Regions from separate parts of the Streptomyces sp. NPDC094034 genome, predicted to be linked through region 2. Evidence: riboswitches for the same ligand, from Rfam matches in the RefSeq annotation. Region 2 holds a riboswitch; the other holds the start of a gene.
The links. Region 2 has a riboswitch for glycine ahead of gcvP (aminomethyl-transferring glycine dehydrogenase). Riboswitches for the same ligand answer to the same signal wherever they lie in the genome.
Positions count from the first base shown of each region.

Region 1: linked by a shared signal. The riboswitch ahead of gcvT (glycine cleavage system aminomethyltransferase GcvT) and the one ahead of gcvP (aminomethyl-transferring glycine dehydrogenase) in region 2 are both predicted to bind glycine.

Region 1 covers NZ_JBEOUD010000032.1:31,246-37,845, forward strand. The annotation lists gene gcvT (glycine cleavage system aminomethyltransferase GcvT) at 1-1,156, opposite strand, end outside; glycine riboswitch at 1,310-1,407, opposite strand; gene ABTZ59_RS25610 (AAA family ATPase) at 1,579-2,328, shown strand; gene ABTZ59_RS25615 (enhanced serine sensitivity protein SseB) at 2,478-3,218, shown strand; gene ABTZ59_RS25620 (enhanced serine sensitivity protein SseB C-terminal domain-containing protein) at 3,483-4,268, shown strand; gene ABTZ59_RS25625 (ABC transporter permease) at 4,676-5,674, shown strand; gene ABTZ59_RS25630 (ABC transporter substrate-binding protein) at 5,717-6,600, shown strand, end outside.
Region 2 covers NZ_JBEOUD010000042.1:63,159-69,758, reverse strand. The annotation lists gene ABTZ59_RS29500 (double zinc ribbon and FHA domain-containing protein) at 1-788, shown strand, start outside; gene ftsR (transcriptional regulator FtsR) at 805-1,542, shown strand; gene ABTZ59_RS29490 (bifunctional nuclease family protein) at 1,596-2,069, shown strand; gene ABTZ59_RS29485 (MerR family transcriptional regulator) at 2,249-2,818, shown strand; gene ABTZ59_RS29480 (DNA polymerase IV) at 2,866-4,398, shown strand; gene ABTZ59_RS29475 (PRC-barrel domain-containing protein) at 4,293-4,691, opposite strand; glycine riboswitch at 4,805-4,902, shown strand; gene gcvP (aminomethyl-transferring glycine dehydrogenase) at 5,080-6,600, shown strand, end outside.

The sequences.
Region 1 (6,600 bases), on a different contig from region 2:
CCTCGTACGGCTCGTGGGAGCCGCGGATGTCGACGCCGACGCCCGCCGTGCCGGGCGCCGCGTGCGAGGCGTCCACGTACGCCATGGCGATCGGCCTGCCCAGGGTCGGCGAGGGGGCGCCCGAGGTGACCTCGCCCACGACGGCGCCGTCCGCGACCACCTGGTACCCGGCGCGCGGGACCCGGCGGCCCTCGGCGATCAGGCCGACGAGCTTGCGGGGCGGGGCGGACGCGGCGCGCTCGGCGGCGGCCTGAAGGGCCTCGCGGCCGACGAAGGCGCCGCCGTTCGAGGTCTTCTCGAACTTCACGACCCGGCCGAGGCCGGCGTCGAACGGGGTCAGCGCGGTGGACAGCTCGTTCCCGTACAGCGGCATTCCGGCCTCAAGACGGAGGGTGTCGCGGCAGGACAGCCCGCAGGGCACCAGACCGACGCTCTCGCCGGCCTCGGTCAGCGCCTGCCACAGGCCCTCGGCGTACCGGGGCTCGACGAACAGCTCGAAGCCGTCCTCGCCGGTGTAGCCGGTACGCGCGATCAGCGCGGGGACACCGGCGACGGTGCCGGGCAGGCCCGCGTAGTACTTGAGCCCGTCCAGATCGGCGTCGGTCAGCGACTTCAGGATGCCCGGGGACTCGGGGCCCTGGATCGCCAGCAGCGCGTACGCGTCCCGGTCGTCGCGTACGGCCGCGTCGAACCCCTCGGCGCGGGCGGTCAGCGCGTCCAGCACGGTCTGGGCGTTGGAGGCGTTGGCGACGACCATGAAGGTGTCGTCGCCGAGACGGTAGACGATCAGATCGTCCAGGATTCCGCCGTCCTCCTGGCAGATCATGGTGTAGCGGGCGCGGCCCACGGCGACGGCCCCGATATTGCCGACCAGCGCGTAGTCGAGGAGGTCACCGGCCGCCGGTCCCGAGACCGTGATCTCACCCATGTGGGAGAGATCGAACAAACCCGCGCGGGTGCGGACGGCCTGGTGCTCGTCCCGCTCGCTCGCGTACCGCAGCGGCATGTCCCAGCCCGCGAAGTCGGTCATGGTCGCGCCCAGCGCGCGGTGCGTGGCATCGAGGGCGGTGAGACGCGGGGCTCCAGGGGCGCCCGTGGTGGCGGGGGCGCCGGAGGTGCCGGGCGTGCTGGTGCCGCTCGGGGGGACATGGCTCATCGGTGTGACTCCCAGGGCATGACGGCGAGGACGATCCTCCCCATCTGTCATCGGAACCTGAGAGGTTCATCACGGCCACCCGTATCAAAGAGAGCGGTCGTGACTTGCACCTTGGGTGGAGCCGCAGAGCTGCGGCCCGCTTTTCAGATCTGCCTCATCCACGCGGTACGGGGCCTGAGAGATTCAAGGGAGGAACTTGCTCCTTCGGCGCCCGGCGCACACGGTGACCGGGACTCTCCCGCGCGGATTCAAACGGCCGGTATGCAGTTGGCGGGCACATCATCGCACGCATCGCCGCCGAGCGGGACGCCCGGTCCGCAACTCGCCGACCCCCGTAAAAAGCTTGTGGCGCATTACCATTTCTTTACACTTCTTGGGCAAGGGTCATGGGCCAGGCCGACTGAGCTGACAGGGGGACGGCGATGATGTCGCAGGGGTCCGACACGTACCCGACGACCGCGGGGGTGCCCACACAGACGGGCACGGCCGCGGGGCCCGGCGCACCGGCCCCGGACGGCACGGCCCGGGAGGGCACCCTCCGGGACGGCGCGGCCCGCCTCGCGCGGGTCGTCCGCGATCTACGGGGGCGGGGTCCCGCGGCGGCGGGCGGCGCGCGAGGACGCGGCACGAAGAGCCTGGTCTTCGCGGAAGGCGATCTGGTGGTCGTCTCCGGGCTGCCGGGCAGCGGCAAGTCGACCTTGATCCGGCGGGCCGCCGAGGCCACCGGTATCGACTCCCAGGACACCAGGGACCGCTGGGCGCGCCGGCTGCCGGGCGCCCTGCCCTACGCCGTCTACCGCCCGCTCGTCCGGATAGCGCACTACGCGGGCCTGTGGCACGCGCTCGGCTCCGGCGGGAGCGTCGTCGTCCATGACTGCGGTACGCAGACCTGGGTACGGCGCTGGCTGGCCCGTGAGGCACGCAGGCGTGGCCGCCGGCTCCATCTCGTCCTGCTGGACGTCTCGCCCGAGGTGGCGCGCGAGGGCCAGCGGGAGCGCGGCCGGGGCGTGTCCGGCTATGCCTTCGCCCGGCACCGCCGCGCGGTCCGCCGCCTGCTCGCCGACGCCGAGACAGGCCGCCTCCCCGGGGGCTGCGCCTCGGCGGTCCTCCTCGACCGGGACGCGGCGGCGGCACTGGAGCGGATCGCGTTCCCGGCCACCCGGGCGGACTGAGAGGCCGCCCCGCCCGTGCGCGCGAGCGCCGAGCCAGGGACGGGATCCGGCCAACCGGCCGGACGGACGGAGCCGTTCGGGGGCGGCGCGGGAACCGGCCCTCGGTTTAAGGTGCTGCCGCGGGGGCGAGGGTGGCGAAGGAGAGCACGGTGAACACAGCATGGCCGGGCAACGAGCTGGAAGAGGTGCTCATGGCCTCGCTCGGCGCCGACGCGGCGGGCGGACGGCTCGTCGAGGTCCTGGGACGCAGCGAGGTCTGGGTGCCGCTGCCCCAGGGCGGCGGTCCCGACAGCCCCAACCTCGATCTGCCGACGCTGGAGATCGACGGCATCCCCTATGTCCCGGTCTTCAGCTCCGAGCAGCAGTTCCTCCAGTGCGTCGGATCCCATATGGCCTTCACCGTCGCTCCCGCCCGTGACTTCGCCCGGGGGCTGCCTCCGCAACTCGGTATCGCGGTGAACCCGGGCGGTGTCGTCGGGATGCCGCTGCCGCCACCGGCCGTCGCCGCGCTGTGCCGGGTGGGGCGTACGCCGCTCGACGGCCCGGCGAGCGGGGGCCGGGTGCGGCTCTTCGAGCCGGACTGGCAGGAGGACCCGGTCGAGTTCCTCTCCGCCGCCGGAGCCGAGTTCGAGACCTCCGGCGTGGTGCTCTCGGCCCGCCGCGCGCTCGCCAGCGTCGAGGGCGAGCCCCCCGCGCTCTACATCGGTGTCCAGCTCTCCTCCTGGGAGGCCGCGGACCGTAACGCCCCCATGGACGCGCTCGGCCGGGCACTGGGCCGGGTCACGGTGGGCTGGCCCGTCAATCTCGTCCTGCTGGACGTGGCCCAGGACCCGGTCGGCGACTGGCTGCTGGAGAAGGTGCGGCCGTTCTATCAGCGCGCCCACGCATAGTCGCGGGCGGAACGGGCATTCGGTACGAGCCGGCGACCACGGGCGGACAGGGAAAGAGACCGGCCACGCCCGCGCCCCTCTGGCGGGCGCGCCGGTCGTCAAGTCTGTGTCAGGAAGCCCCCCTAAGCTGGTTTGATGGCTGGGCCGCCGCACCGTGTGCCCGGCGGGTCGCCCTTCCCGCGGCGGACCGCGCCGGGCGCCCGCGGACGCGCGGACTGTCGGGGGGCTGGACGAGTGGTGGATCGAAGAGGGGCGGGACCCAGAGTGAGCGCGTCAGGCACCGCGGCGGCCGGGCAGGTCGAGCACATGCTGCGCCAGGTGACGCCGGGACGTTACGACGCGTACGAGGCGCTGCTCCAGGCGCTCGCCGACGACAGTGTCTGGATGCTGCTCTGGCACGGCCGCGCCGGATCGCCCGAGGCCCAGTACGGCAACATGGAGGTCGACGGCCTGGGATACGCCCCGTGCGTCACCTCCGCCCAGGAGCTGGCGGTCAGCGGCTGGACACGGGCCCACGAAGTGGTCTCGGGGCGCGACATCGCCCGCGCCCTCTACCCCGACCGCTGGGGGATCTGGCTCAATCCGCACGCTCCCGGCGGCGGTGTCGGCATCCCCTGGCTCGATCTGCGCCGGATCGCCACCGGTCTCGACCGGATGCCCGCGGGACCGCTCAGGCTCTCCGAGCCCGCCATCGAACTTCCGCAGTTCTACGCCCAGCTGACCCAGAACGCGCACCGCACGCCCGCCGTGCGCTCCCTGCGCCGTGCCTGGGTGCAGCCGGCCCTCGGCGCCCCGTATCTCGCGATCGGCCTCGACCTGTACGACACGGGCCCGGCCTCCGTCGACTCCGTACGGACGATGATGGGGCAGTCCATCGCCGCGGTTCCGGACGGGCTGCCGGTCTCGACGGTCGCGATGTCCGACGAGTACGACCCGGTCACGATGTGGCTGCGCGCCAACACCAGGCCCTTCTACGACCGTGAGGCGCATGCCGCGCCCGCGCCGTCTCCGGGATACGGCTACCCGCCGCCGGCCACCCGCGCATACTGAGCGGCACCGCGCGGGGTACGGCATCGGGGTACGGCATCGGGGTACGGCGCCGTGCGGCGGCGCACGCACGCACCGGTTACCCGTCGTATGGGGGCAGTTGGGCGCCATGTCCGATCTGGGGGAATAGTGGCCGAGATGGTCCGCTGAGAAGATCACAACGTCCGGATAACGGTAACCCTCGGATCGCATCACGGTTGAGCAAACATTCCCTGTGAGGGCTGGCGGGTGATCGCGAAAGGACTGAAGACTCCCTGCAGCAGGTGGACTCGGCCTAGTGTGCGATGCGCTGACAGAAGCGGTTCCCCCCACATTTTCCGGGGGACCACCATGCGACATGTGAAGTGAAAGCGCCGCTACAGCGGCGGTCATGGGCCGGCCACCGTCGGCCGAGAGGGGTCTCCAGCGCAATGACGGCACCTATCGAGACCACCGGGTCGGCGGCGCAGGCGCAGCCGGAAGCGGTGCTGGAAGGCGCCGGGGGCAAGCAGATCGAGGGCCGTTCGCTCGGCCGGATCGCGTGGACGCGTTTCAAGCGGGACAAGGTCGCCATGGCAGGCGGCGTCGTCGTGATCCTGCTCGTCCTTGTCGCCGTACTCTCCAAACCGCTCCAGTCGGTCTTCGGTCTTGACCCCAACGCCTTCAACCAGGACCTCGTCGATCCCGTGCTGCTCGCGCCCAAGGGCAGCTTCGGCGGCATCAGCTGGGATCACCCCCTGGGTGTCGAACCACAGACGGGCCGGGACATCCTGGCCCGCATCATCGAGGGCTCCTGGGTCTCCCTGGTCGTCGCGGCCGGGTCCACGCTGCTCTCCGTCGTCATCGGTGTCGTGATGGGCGTCGTGGCGGGCTTCTACGGCGGCTGGGTCGACAGCGCGATCAGCCGCATGATGGACACCTTCCTCGCCTTCCCGCTGCTCCTCTTCGCGATCTCCATCTCCGCGTCGCTCCAGGGCAGCGTGTTCGGGCTCGAAGGGCTCTCGCTGCGCATCGCCGTACTGATCTTCGTCATCGGCTTCTTCAGCTGGCCGTACATCGGCCGTATCGTGCGCGCGCAGACACTCAGCCTGCGGGAGCGGGAGTTCGTGGAGGCGGCCAGGTCGCTCGGCGCGCGCGGCCCGTTCATCCTCTTCCGGGAGCTGCTGCCCAACCTGATCGCGCCGATCCTGGTCTACTCGACGCTGCTGATCCCCACCAACATCCTCTTCGAGGCTTCCCTGAGCTTCCTCGGCGTCGGTATCGCCCCGCCGCAGTCCTCATGGGGCGGCATGCTGTCCACCGCGGTCGATCTGTACCAGGTCGACCCGATGTTCATGATCATTCCCGGCATGGCGATCTTCGTCACCGTGCTGGCCTTCAATCTGCTGGGGGACGGGCTGCGTGACGCACTCGACCCCCGTGGCAAATAATCGCGGCCTCGCCGCACCATCGATCGAGGGGGCTTTCCTCAGGTGAACAGCAGAAAGACAGCATCGGCCATAGCCGTCACGCTGGCGTTGGCGCTCGGTGCGACCGCCTGCGGCAGCGGTGACAGCAAGGACAAGGACGGCAATGGGGGCGGCAGCGCGAAGGCCGATGCCGGACTGAGCAGCATCGTCAACGCCAGCACCAAGAAGGGGGGGACGGTCACGTACGAGCACTCCAGTGGCCCGGACTCCCTGGACCCGGGCAACACGTACTACGGCTGGGTGCAGAACTTCTCCCGCCTGTACGGCCGTTCCCTGGTGACGTTCAAGCCGGCCGCCGGCAAGGAGGGCCTCCAGGTCGTTCCCGACCTGGCGACCTCGCTCGGCAAGGGCAGCCCCGACGCCAAGACCTGGACGTACACGCTCCGCAAGGGCGTCAAGTTCCAGGACGGCACCGAGATCACCTCCGCGGACGTCAAGTACGCCATCGAGCGCTCCAACTTCGCGCCCGAGGCCCTCTCCAACGGCCCGACGTACTTCAAGTCGTACCTGGAGGGTGGCGAGAAGTACCAGGGACCGTACAAGGACAAGTCCCCCGAGGGTCTCAAGTCCATCGAGACGCCGGACAAGTACACGATCACCTTCAAGCTGAACAAGCCGTTCGCGGACATGGACTACCTGGCCGCGTTCTCGCAGACGGCCCCGGTCCCGCAGAAGGCCGACAAGGGTGCCGAGTACGTCCAGAACATCGTGTCCTCGGGCCCGTACAAGTTCGACTCGTACAGCGAGAGCCGCGGCGCGACGCTCTCCCGCAACCCCGAGTGGGACCCGGCGTCGGACCCGATCCGCAAGGCGCTGCCGGACAAGATCGAGCTGAAGTTCAACGTCAACGCCTCGACGATCGACGAGCACCTGCTCAGCGACTCGAT
Region 2 (6,600 bases):
GGGAATCGCCCGTGAAGTTGTTTGCGAAGTTGTTCGGCAAGAGCGCACGCGAGGAGGGCGGCTCCGCCCGCCATCGCGCATCGCGCCATGGCCAGAGCGAGGAGTCGGGTGGCGAGCGCCCGCTCTTCCGTGACCAGGTGGGTGGTGACGCCTCCGGCGCGTCGTCTGTTGACCCTGCTGGTCCCGGCCGCATAGGTTTCGAGGACTCATCTGTCCCGGGGGGGCAGTCGCGGCAGGAGGTTCCCTCTATGTCGGCCTTGCCTGTGTGTACGAGGTGCGGACACCGAAACGCCGAAGCCAGTCGGTTCTGTTCCAACTGTGGTGCGCCCCTGCGGGGCGCGGCGCCCGCGGAGCGCGCCTCGGAGACGACCTCGACGATCTCCATCTCGGGTCTTGAGGCGTATGACTCCGAGGTGACCGGCCAGACGTCGCTTCCCTCGCTCACGCCGGAGGCGCAGGCGGCGGTCGACGCGCTGCCGATGGGATCGGCGCTGCTGGTGGTGCGCCGCGGTCCGAATTCGGGCAGCCGCTTCCTGCTGGACGGCGAGCTGACCACGGCCGGCCGCCATCCGGAGAGCGACATCTTCCTGGACGATGTGACCGTGTCACGTCGCCATGTGGAGTTCCGCAGGGGCGCGGACGGCCGCTTCACTGTCTCGGACGTGGGCAGTCTGAACGGTACGTACGTCAATCGTGAGCGGATCGATTCGGTCCTGCTGGCGAACGGTGACGAGGTCCAGATCGGTAAGTACCGGCTGGTCTTCTACGCGAGCCAGCGGGGCGCCTGACCCTCAGGGAAGGTCCATGCTGCGCACACCGAAGGGCGGTGCCGGATCCGGCACCGCCCCCGCGGCCGAGCCGCCGCTGAGCATCGGAGCGGTGCTCGCGAGGCTGCGGGAAGAGTTTCCCGGTATCTCCATCTCCAAGATCCGGTTCCTGGAGGCGGAGGGTCTGGTGGAGCCGGACAGGACCCCCTCCGGTTACCGGAAGTTCAGCCCCGGGGATGTCGAGCGACTGGCCCGGGTGCTGCGGATGCAGCGCGACCACTACCTGCCCCTGAAGGTCATCAGGGAGCAGCTGGACGCCCTGGGACACGGCGAGCACGTTCAGCTGCCGGGCCCCCAGCGGGGCCCGCTGAGCGCCGTCCCGGCGGCCCGCCCCGAGGTCCCGACCGCGGCGAGGATCGGCCGTGACGAGCTGCTTGCGGCGGCGGGTGTCGGCGAGAGCCTGCTCGCCGAGTGGGAGTCGTACGGCCTCATCACTCCGTTGCCGGACGGCGGCTATGACGCCGGGGCCGTCACCGTGGCCCGGCTTGTCTCGGATCTCGGACGGTTCGGTCTGGAACCCCGGCATCTGCGGGTCATGAAGGCGGCGGCGGAACGCGAGGCCGGGCTCGTCGAACAGGTCGTGTCGCCGCTGCGTCGCCACCGTAATCCGCAGACCAGGGCCCGTGCCGAGGCGGCCACGAAGGAGCTGGCCGTGCTCTCCACGAGCCTGCACGCGGCCCTGGTGCGGACGGCTCTCGGGGTCCGGCCGGGCTGATCACGGGGGAGCCCGACTACCCAAACCTGCCGGGCACGTCCTAGGGTTGCTGTGTGAACGAGCTCGACGTTGTGGGTGTCCGGGTGGAAATGCCCTCCAACCAACCGATCGTGCTCCTGCGTGAAGTGGGAGGCGACCGGTACCTCCCCATTTGGATCGGACCGGGGGAGGCTACCGCCATTGCCTTCGCCCAGCAGGGCATGGCCCCGGCCCGGCCGCTGACCCATGATCTCTTCAAGGACGTGCTGGAAGCGGTGGGTCAGGAGCTCACCGAGGTCCGGATCACGGACCTGCGTGAAGGGGTCTTCTACGCGGAGCTGGTCTTCGCGAGCGGGGTCGAGGTGAGCGCCAGGCCGTCCGATGCCATAGCGCTCGCGCTGCGCACGGGTACGCCGATCTACGGCAGTGACGGGGTTCTGGACGATGCCGGCATCGCCATCCCGGATGAGCAGGAGGACGAGGTGGAGAAGTTCCGCGAGTTCCTCGACCAGATCTCTCCGGAGGACTTCGGGACCAACAGCCAGTGAGCGGCCGGTGAGCGCTGCGCCGGGCTCTGTCAGCGCATTCGGTCAGCCTTTCCCCGTATCGGGGTACGGGAAACCACACTCAGGGTGATTATCACTCGGCGTGGCGAGTGTGGCGATCGTTGACGCACCCCGGGTGACTGCCTACCTTCGACAGGGCAGGTCAAGGACGGAGGGTCGGCGTGAGAAGCAGCGGCGACAGTACGGCGGCGGGCGGTCCGTATCCGCTTCACGGCAGTGCCCCCGATCCCCGAGCGGAGACGGTCGGATACCGGGGTCCGACCGCGTGCGCGGCGGCGGGGATCACGTACCGCCAGTTGGACTACTGGGCACGCACCGGACTCGTCGAGCCGAGCGTCCGCCCCGCGTACGGGTCGGGCACCCAGCGGCTCTACAGCTTCCGGGACGTGGTCGTCCTCAAGATCGTGAAGCGGTTCCTGGACACCGGGGTCGCCCTGCAGAACATCAGGGCGGCGGTCCAGCATCTGCGGGCCGGGGGCTTCCAGGATCTGGACCGGGTGACGCTCATGAGCGACGGCGCGACCGTCTACGAGTGCTCCTCACCGGACGAGGTGGTGAGTCTGCTCCAGGGGGGCCAGGGGGTCTTCGGGATCGCGGTGGGTGTCGTGTGGCGGGATGTCGAGGCCGCGCTGTCCCAGCTCCACGGGGAGCGTACCGACACCGGCGAGACGCTGATCGGCCACAACCCCGCCGATGAACTGGCCAGACGGCGCCGGGACCGGGCTGTCTGACCCGTGGCCCGCGCCGATTGTCAGTGGCGTGAGGGAGCATCGGTGAGGTGAGATCCGCGCCGACGATCCTGCATCTGGACATGGATGCCTTCTTCGCCGCCGCCGAACAGGCGGCGAAGCCGAGTCTGCGCGGAAAGCCGGTGGTGGTCGGCGGTCTGGGCCCGCGTGGGGTGGTCTCCACGGCCTCGTACGAGGCGAGACGCTTCGGGGTGCACTCGGCGATGCCGATGGCCCAGGCGAGGCGTCTGGCGCCGAACGCCGCCTATCTCGTCCCGCGCTTCTCGCTCTACCGCGCGGTCAGCGAGCAGGTGATGGAGCTGCTGAGGAGGCTGTCGCCGCTGGTGGAGCCGCTGAGCCTGGACGAGGCGTTCGTGGACCTGGAGGCGGGCGGCTCGGCCGATGACACCGCCTCGGCGCTGGCGGCGGGTGAGCGGCTGCGCGCGGACATCAGGGCGGTGACGGGGCTCAGTGGCTCGGTGGGCCTCGCGGGGTCCAAGATGCTGGCGAAGATCGGCTCCGAGCAGGCCAAGCCGGACGGCCTCGTGCTCATAGAGCCCGGTACGGAGCGCGCTCTGCTGGGGCCCATGCCGGTGCGTACGCTGCCCGGGGTCGGGCCCGCGACGGGGGACCATCTGCGCCGGGCGGGCATGACCACGGTCGCCGATCTGGCCGAGGCGGGTGAGGACGAGCTCGTACGGCTGCTGGGGCGGGCCCATGGCGCCTCGCTGTACCGGATGGCGCGCGGACTCGACGACCGGGCCGTGGTGTCCGAGCGTGACGCCAAGTCCGTGTCGGTCGAGGACACCTTCGATGTCGATCTGCACGACCGGGTCAGGGTGCGCACGGAGGTGGACCGGCTCGCGGACCGCTGCGTCGAGCGGCTGCGGGCGGCGGGGCGTTCGGGGCGGACCGTCGTCCTCAAGGTGCGGCGGTACGACTTCTCGACGCTGACGCGTTCGGAGACCCTGCGCGGGCCCACGGACGACCCCGGGGTGGTGCGGGAGGCCGCGGGGCGGCTGCTGGAATCGGTGGACACCACGGGCGGGGTACGGCTGCTCGGGGTGGGCGTGACGGGGCTCGCGGACTTCACGCAGGAGGATCTTTTCGCCCAGGCCGCGGCCGATGAGTCCGCCGCCGCGGCGCACGCGTCGGCGGACGAGGGGGCGCGTGAGCCGGCGAGTGCGGAGCGGGCGGTGGGGGAGGGGGCGGCGACGTCCGGAGCCCTATGGGCCGGTAGCGGCGGCGGTGGGCCCGCGCAGGCTCCGGATGTGCCCGCCGAGCGGCGTTTCCCGGCGGGACACGACGTACGCCATCGCGAGTTCGGTGCGGGCTGGGTGCAGGGCAGCGGGTTGCGGAGGGTGACCGTACGGTTCGAGGAGCCGGGGTCCGCGCCGGGGCGGGTGCGGACCTTCTGGGCCGACGACCCTGATCTGGAGCTCTCGGAGCCGCTTCCCCTGGTGCCGGCGGTGGCCGGTCAGTCGTCCTGGCCGGCCAGCCGTCCGAAGTCGCGTTCGGAGTCACGATCGGACAGCGAAGCGGGCCGTTCGGGTGACTCGGGGTCCGGAAGGGCCAGGCCGTAGTGGTGGTACAGCTGGAGTTCCTGATCGGGGGAGAGGTGCCGGCCGACACCGAAATCAGGGGCGTCCCGGATCAGCGCCCGCTCGAACGGGATCCGCAGACCGTCCTGGGAGAGCGTGCTGGGGGCAAGGGGGACGAAGGCGTCGCGACTGAAGAGTCCGGTACGGACGGCGGCCCATTCCGGGATTCCGGTGGCGTCGTCGAGATACACCTCGTCCACTGTCCCGAGCTTATGACCGTTACGGTCGAACGCCTTGCGGCCTATCAGACTGCGCGGATCAATGTCGGTCTCCACGGTCCCTCCAACTGGTCGCAACTGCTTGTGAATACTACAAAAGTGCAGAACTCGGGCGTCGGCCACTCGAAAGTTGTGCCGAAGGTCGCGCTGGTAGGCTGGCAAGCGGCTACTGACCCCGTGCGGGAGAGTCCTCCGGAGAGAAGGCCGGAGGCGCCGAAGGAGCAAATCCTCCCCGGAATCTCTCAGGCACCCGTACCGCACGGACGAGGTCACTCTGGAAAGCAGGGCGGGCGTCGGACGGCATCCGCTCTCACCGACGGTGAAAGCCGGGCCGCCTCCGGGCGGGCCGGTGAAGCTCTCAGGTCGAGATGACAGAGGGGGAGGCCGTTCGGGCACCCGTGTCTCGGTGCCCCTCACAGGTCGCGTCGACCAGGAGGCCTCCGCAATGACCGTCAACCGCATTCCGCTCTCCCAGCTGGAGCGGGGCACCCCCTTCGAGCAGCGCCACATCGGGCCCGACGCGCCGGCGCAGGCCAAGATGCTGGCTCAGGTCGGCTACGGCTCGCTCGACGAGCTGACGGCCGCCGCGGTGCCGGACGTCATCAAGAGCACGGAGGCGCTGCGGCTTCCGGGGGCCCGTACCGAGGCCGAGGTGCTGGCCGAGCTGCGCTCCCTCGCGGACCGCAATCAGGTACTCGCGCCCATGATCGGGCTCGGCTACTACGGCACGTACACACCATCGGTGATCCTGCGCAACGTGATGGAGAACCCGGCCTGGTACACCGCGTACACCCCGTACCAGCCGGAGATCTCCCAGGGCCGGCTTGAGGCGCTGCTCAACTTCCAGACCGTGGTGGCCGAGCTGACGGGGCTGCCGACCTCGGGCGCCTCCCTGCTGGACGAGGGCACCGCGGCGGCGGAGGCCATGGCGCTCGCCCGCCGTGTCGGCAAGGTCAAGGGAGGCGTCTTCCTGGTGGACGCCGACGCCCTGCCGCAGACCATCGCCGTGATCGAGACCCGGGCCGAGCCGACCGGTGTCGAGGTCGTCGTCGCGGACCTGAGCGAGGGCATCCCCGCCGAGGTGGCCGAGCGCGGGGTCTTCGGTGTGCTGCTCCAGTACCCGGGCGCCTCGGGAGCCGTACGGGACATCAGGCCCGTGGTCGAGCAGGCGCACGGCCTCGGCGCGATCGTCACCGTCGCCGCCGACCTGCTCGCGCTGACGCTGCTCACCTCACCGGGAGAGCTGGGCGCGGACATCGCGGTGGGCACCACTCAGCGCTTCGGGGTCCCGATGGGCTTCGGCGGACCGCACGCCGGATTCATGGCCGTACGCGAGAAGTTCGCGCGCAGCCTGCCGGGCCGGCTCGTCGGGGTGTCGGTGGACGCCGACGGGAACAAGGCGTACCGGCTGGCGCTACAGACCCGCGAGCAGCACATCCGGCGCGAGAAGGCCACCAGCAACATCTGTACCGCGCAGGTGCTGCTCGCCGTCATGGCCGGGATGTACGCGGTGTACCACGGCCCCGAGGGGCTGCGGGCCATCGCGAGCCGCACCCACCGCTACGCCACGCTGCTCGCCGAGGGGCTGCGCGCGGGCGGTGTCGAGATCGTGCATGGCGCGTACTTCGACACGCTCACCGTCCGGGTCCCGGGCCGGGCCGCCGCCGTGGTCGCCGCCGCGCGTGAGGGCGGCGTCAACCTCCGGCTGGTCGACGCCGACCATGTCTCCATCGCCTGTGACGAGACCACCGGCCGTGCGCAGCTGGCCGCCGTGTGGACGGCCTTTGACCTGACCGGGGACATCGAGGCGCTGGACGCGGCCACCGAGGACGCGCTGCCCGGCGCGCTGCTGCGGACCGACGACTATCTGACCCACCCCGTCTTCCACCAGTACCGCTCCGAGACCGCGATGCTGCGCTATCTGCGCAGGCTCGCGGACCGCGACTACGCGCTGGACCGCGGCATG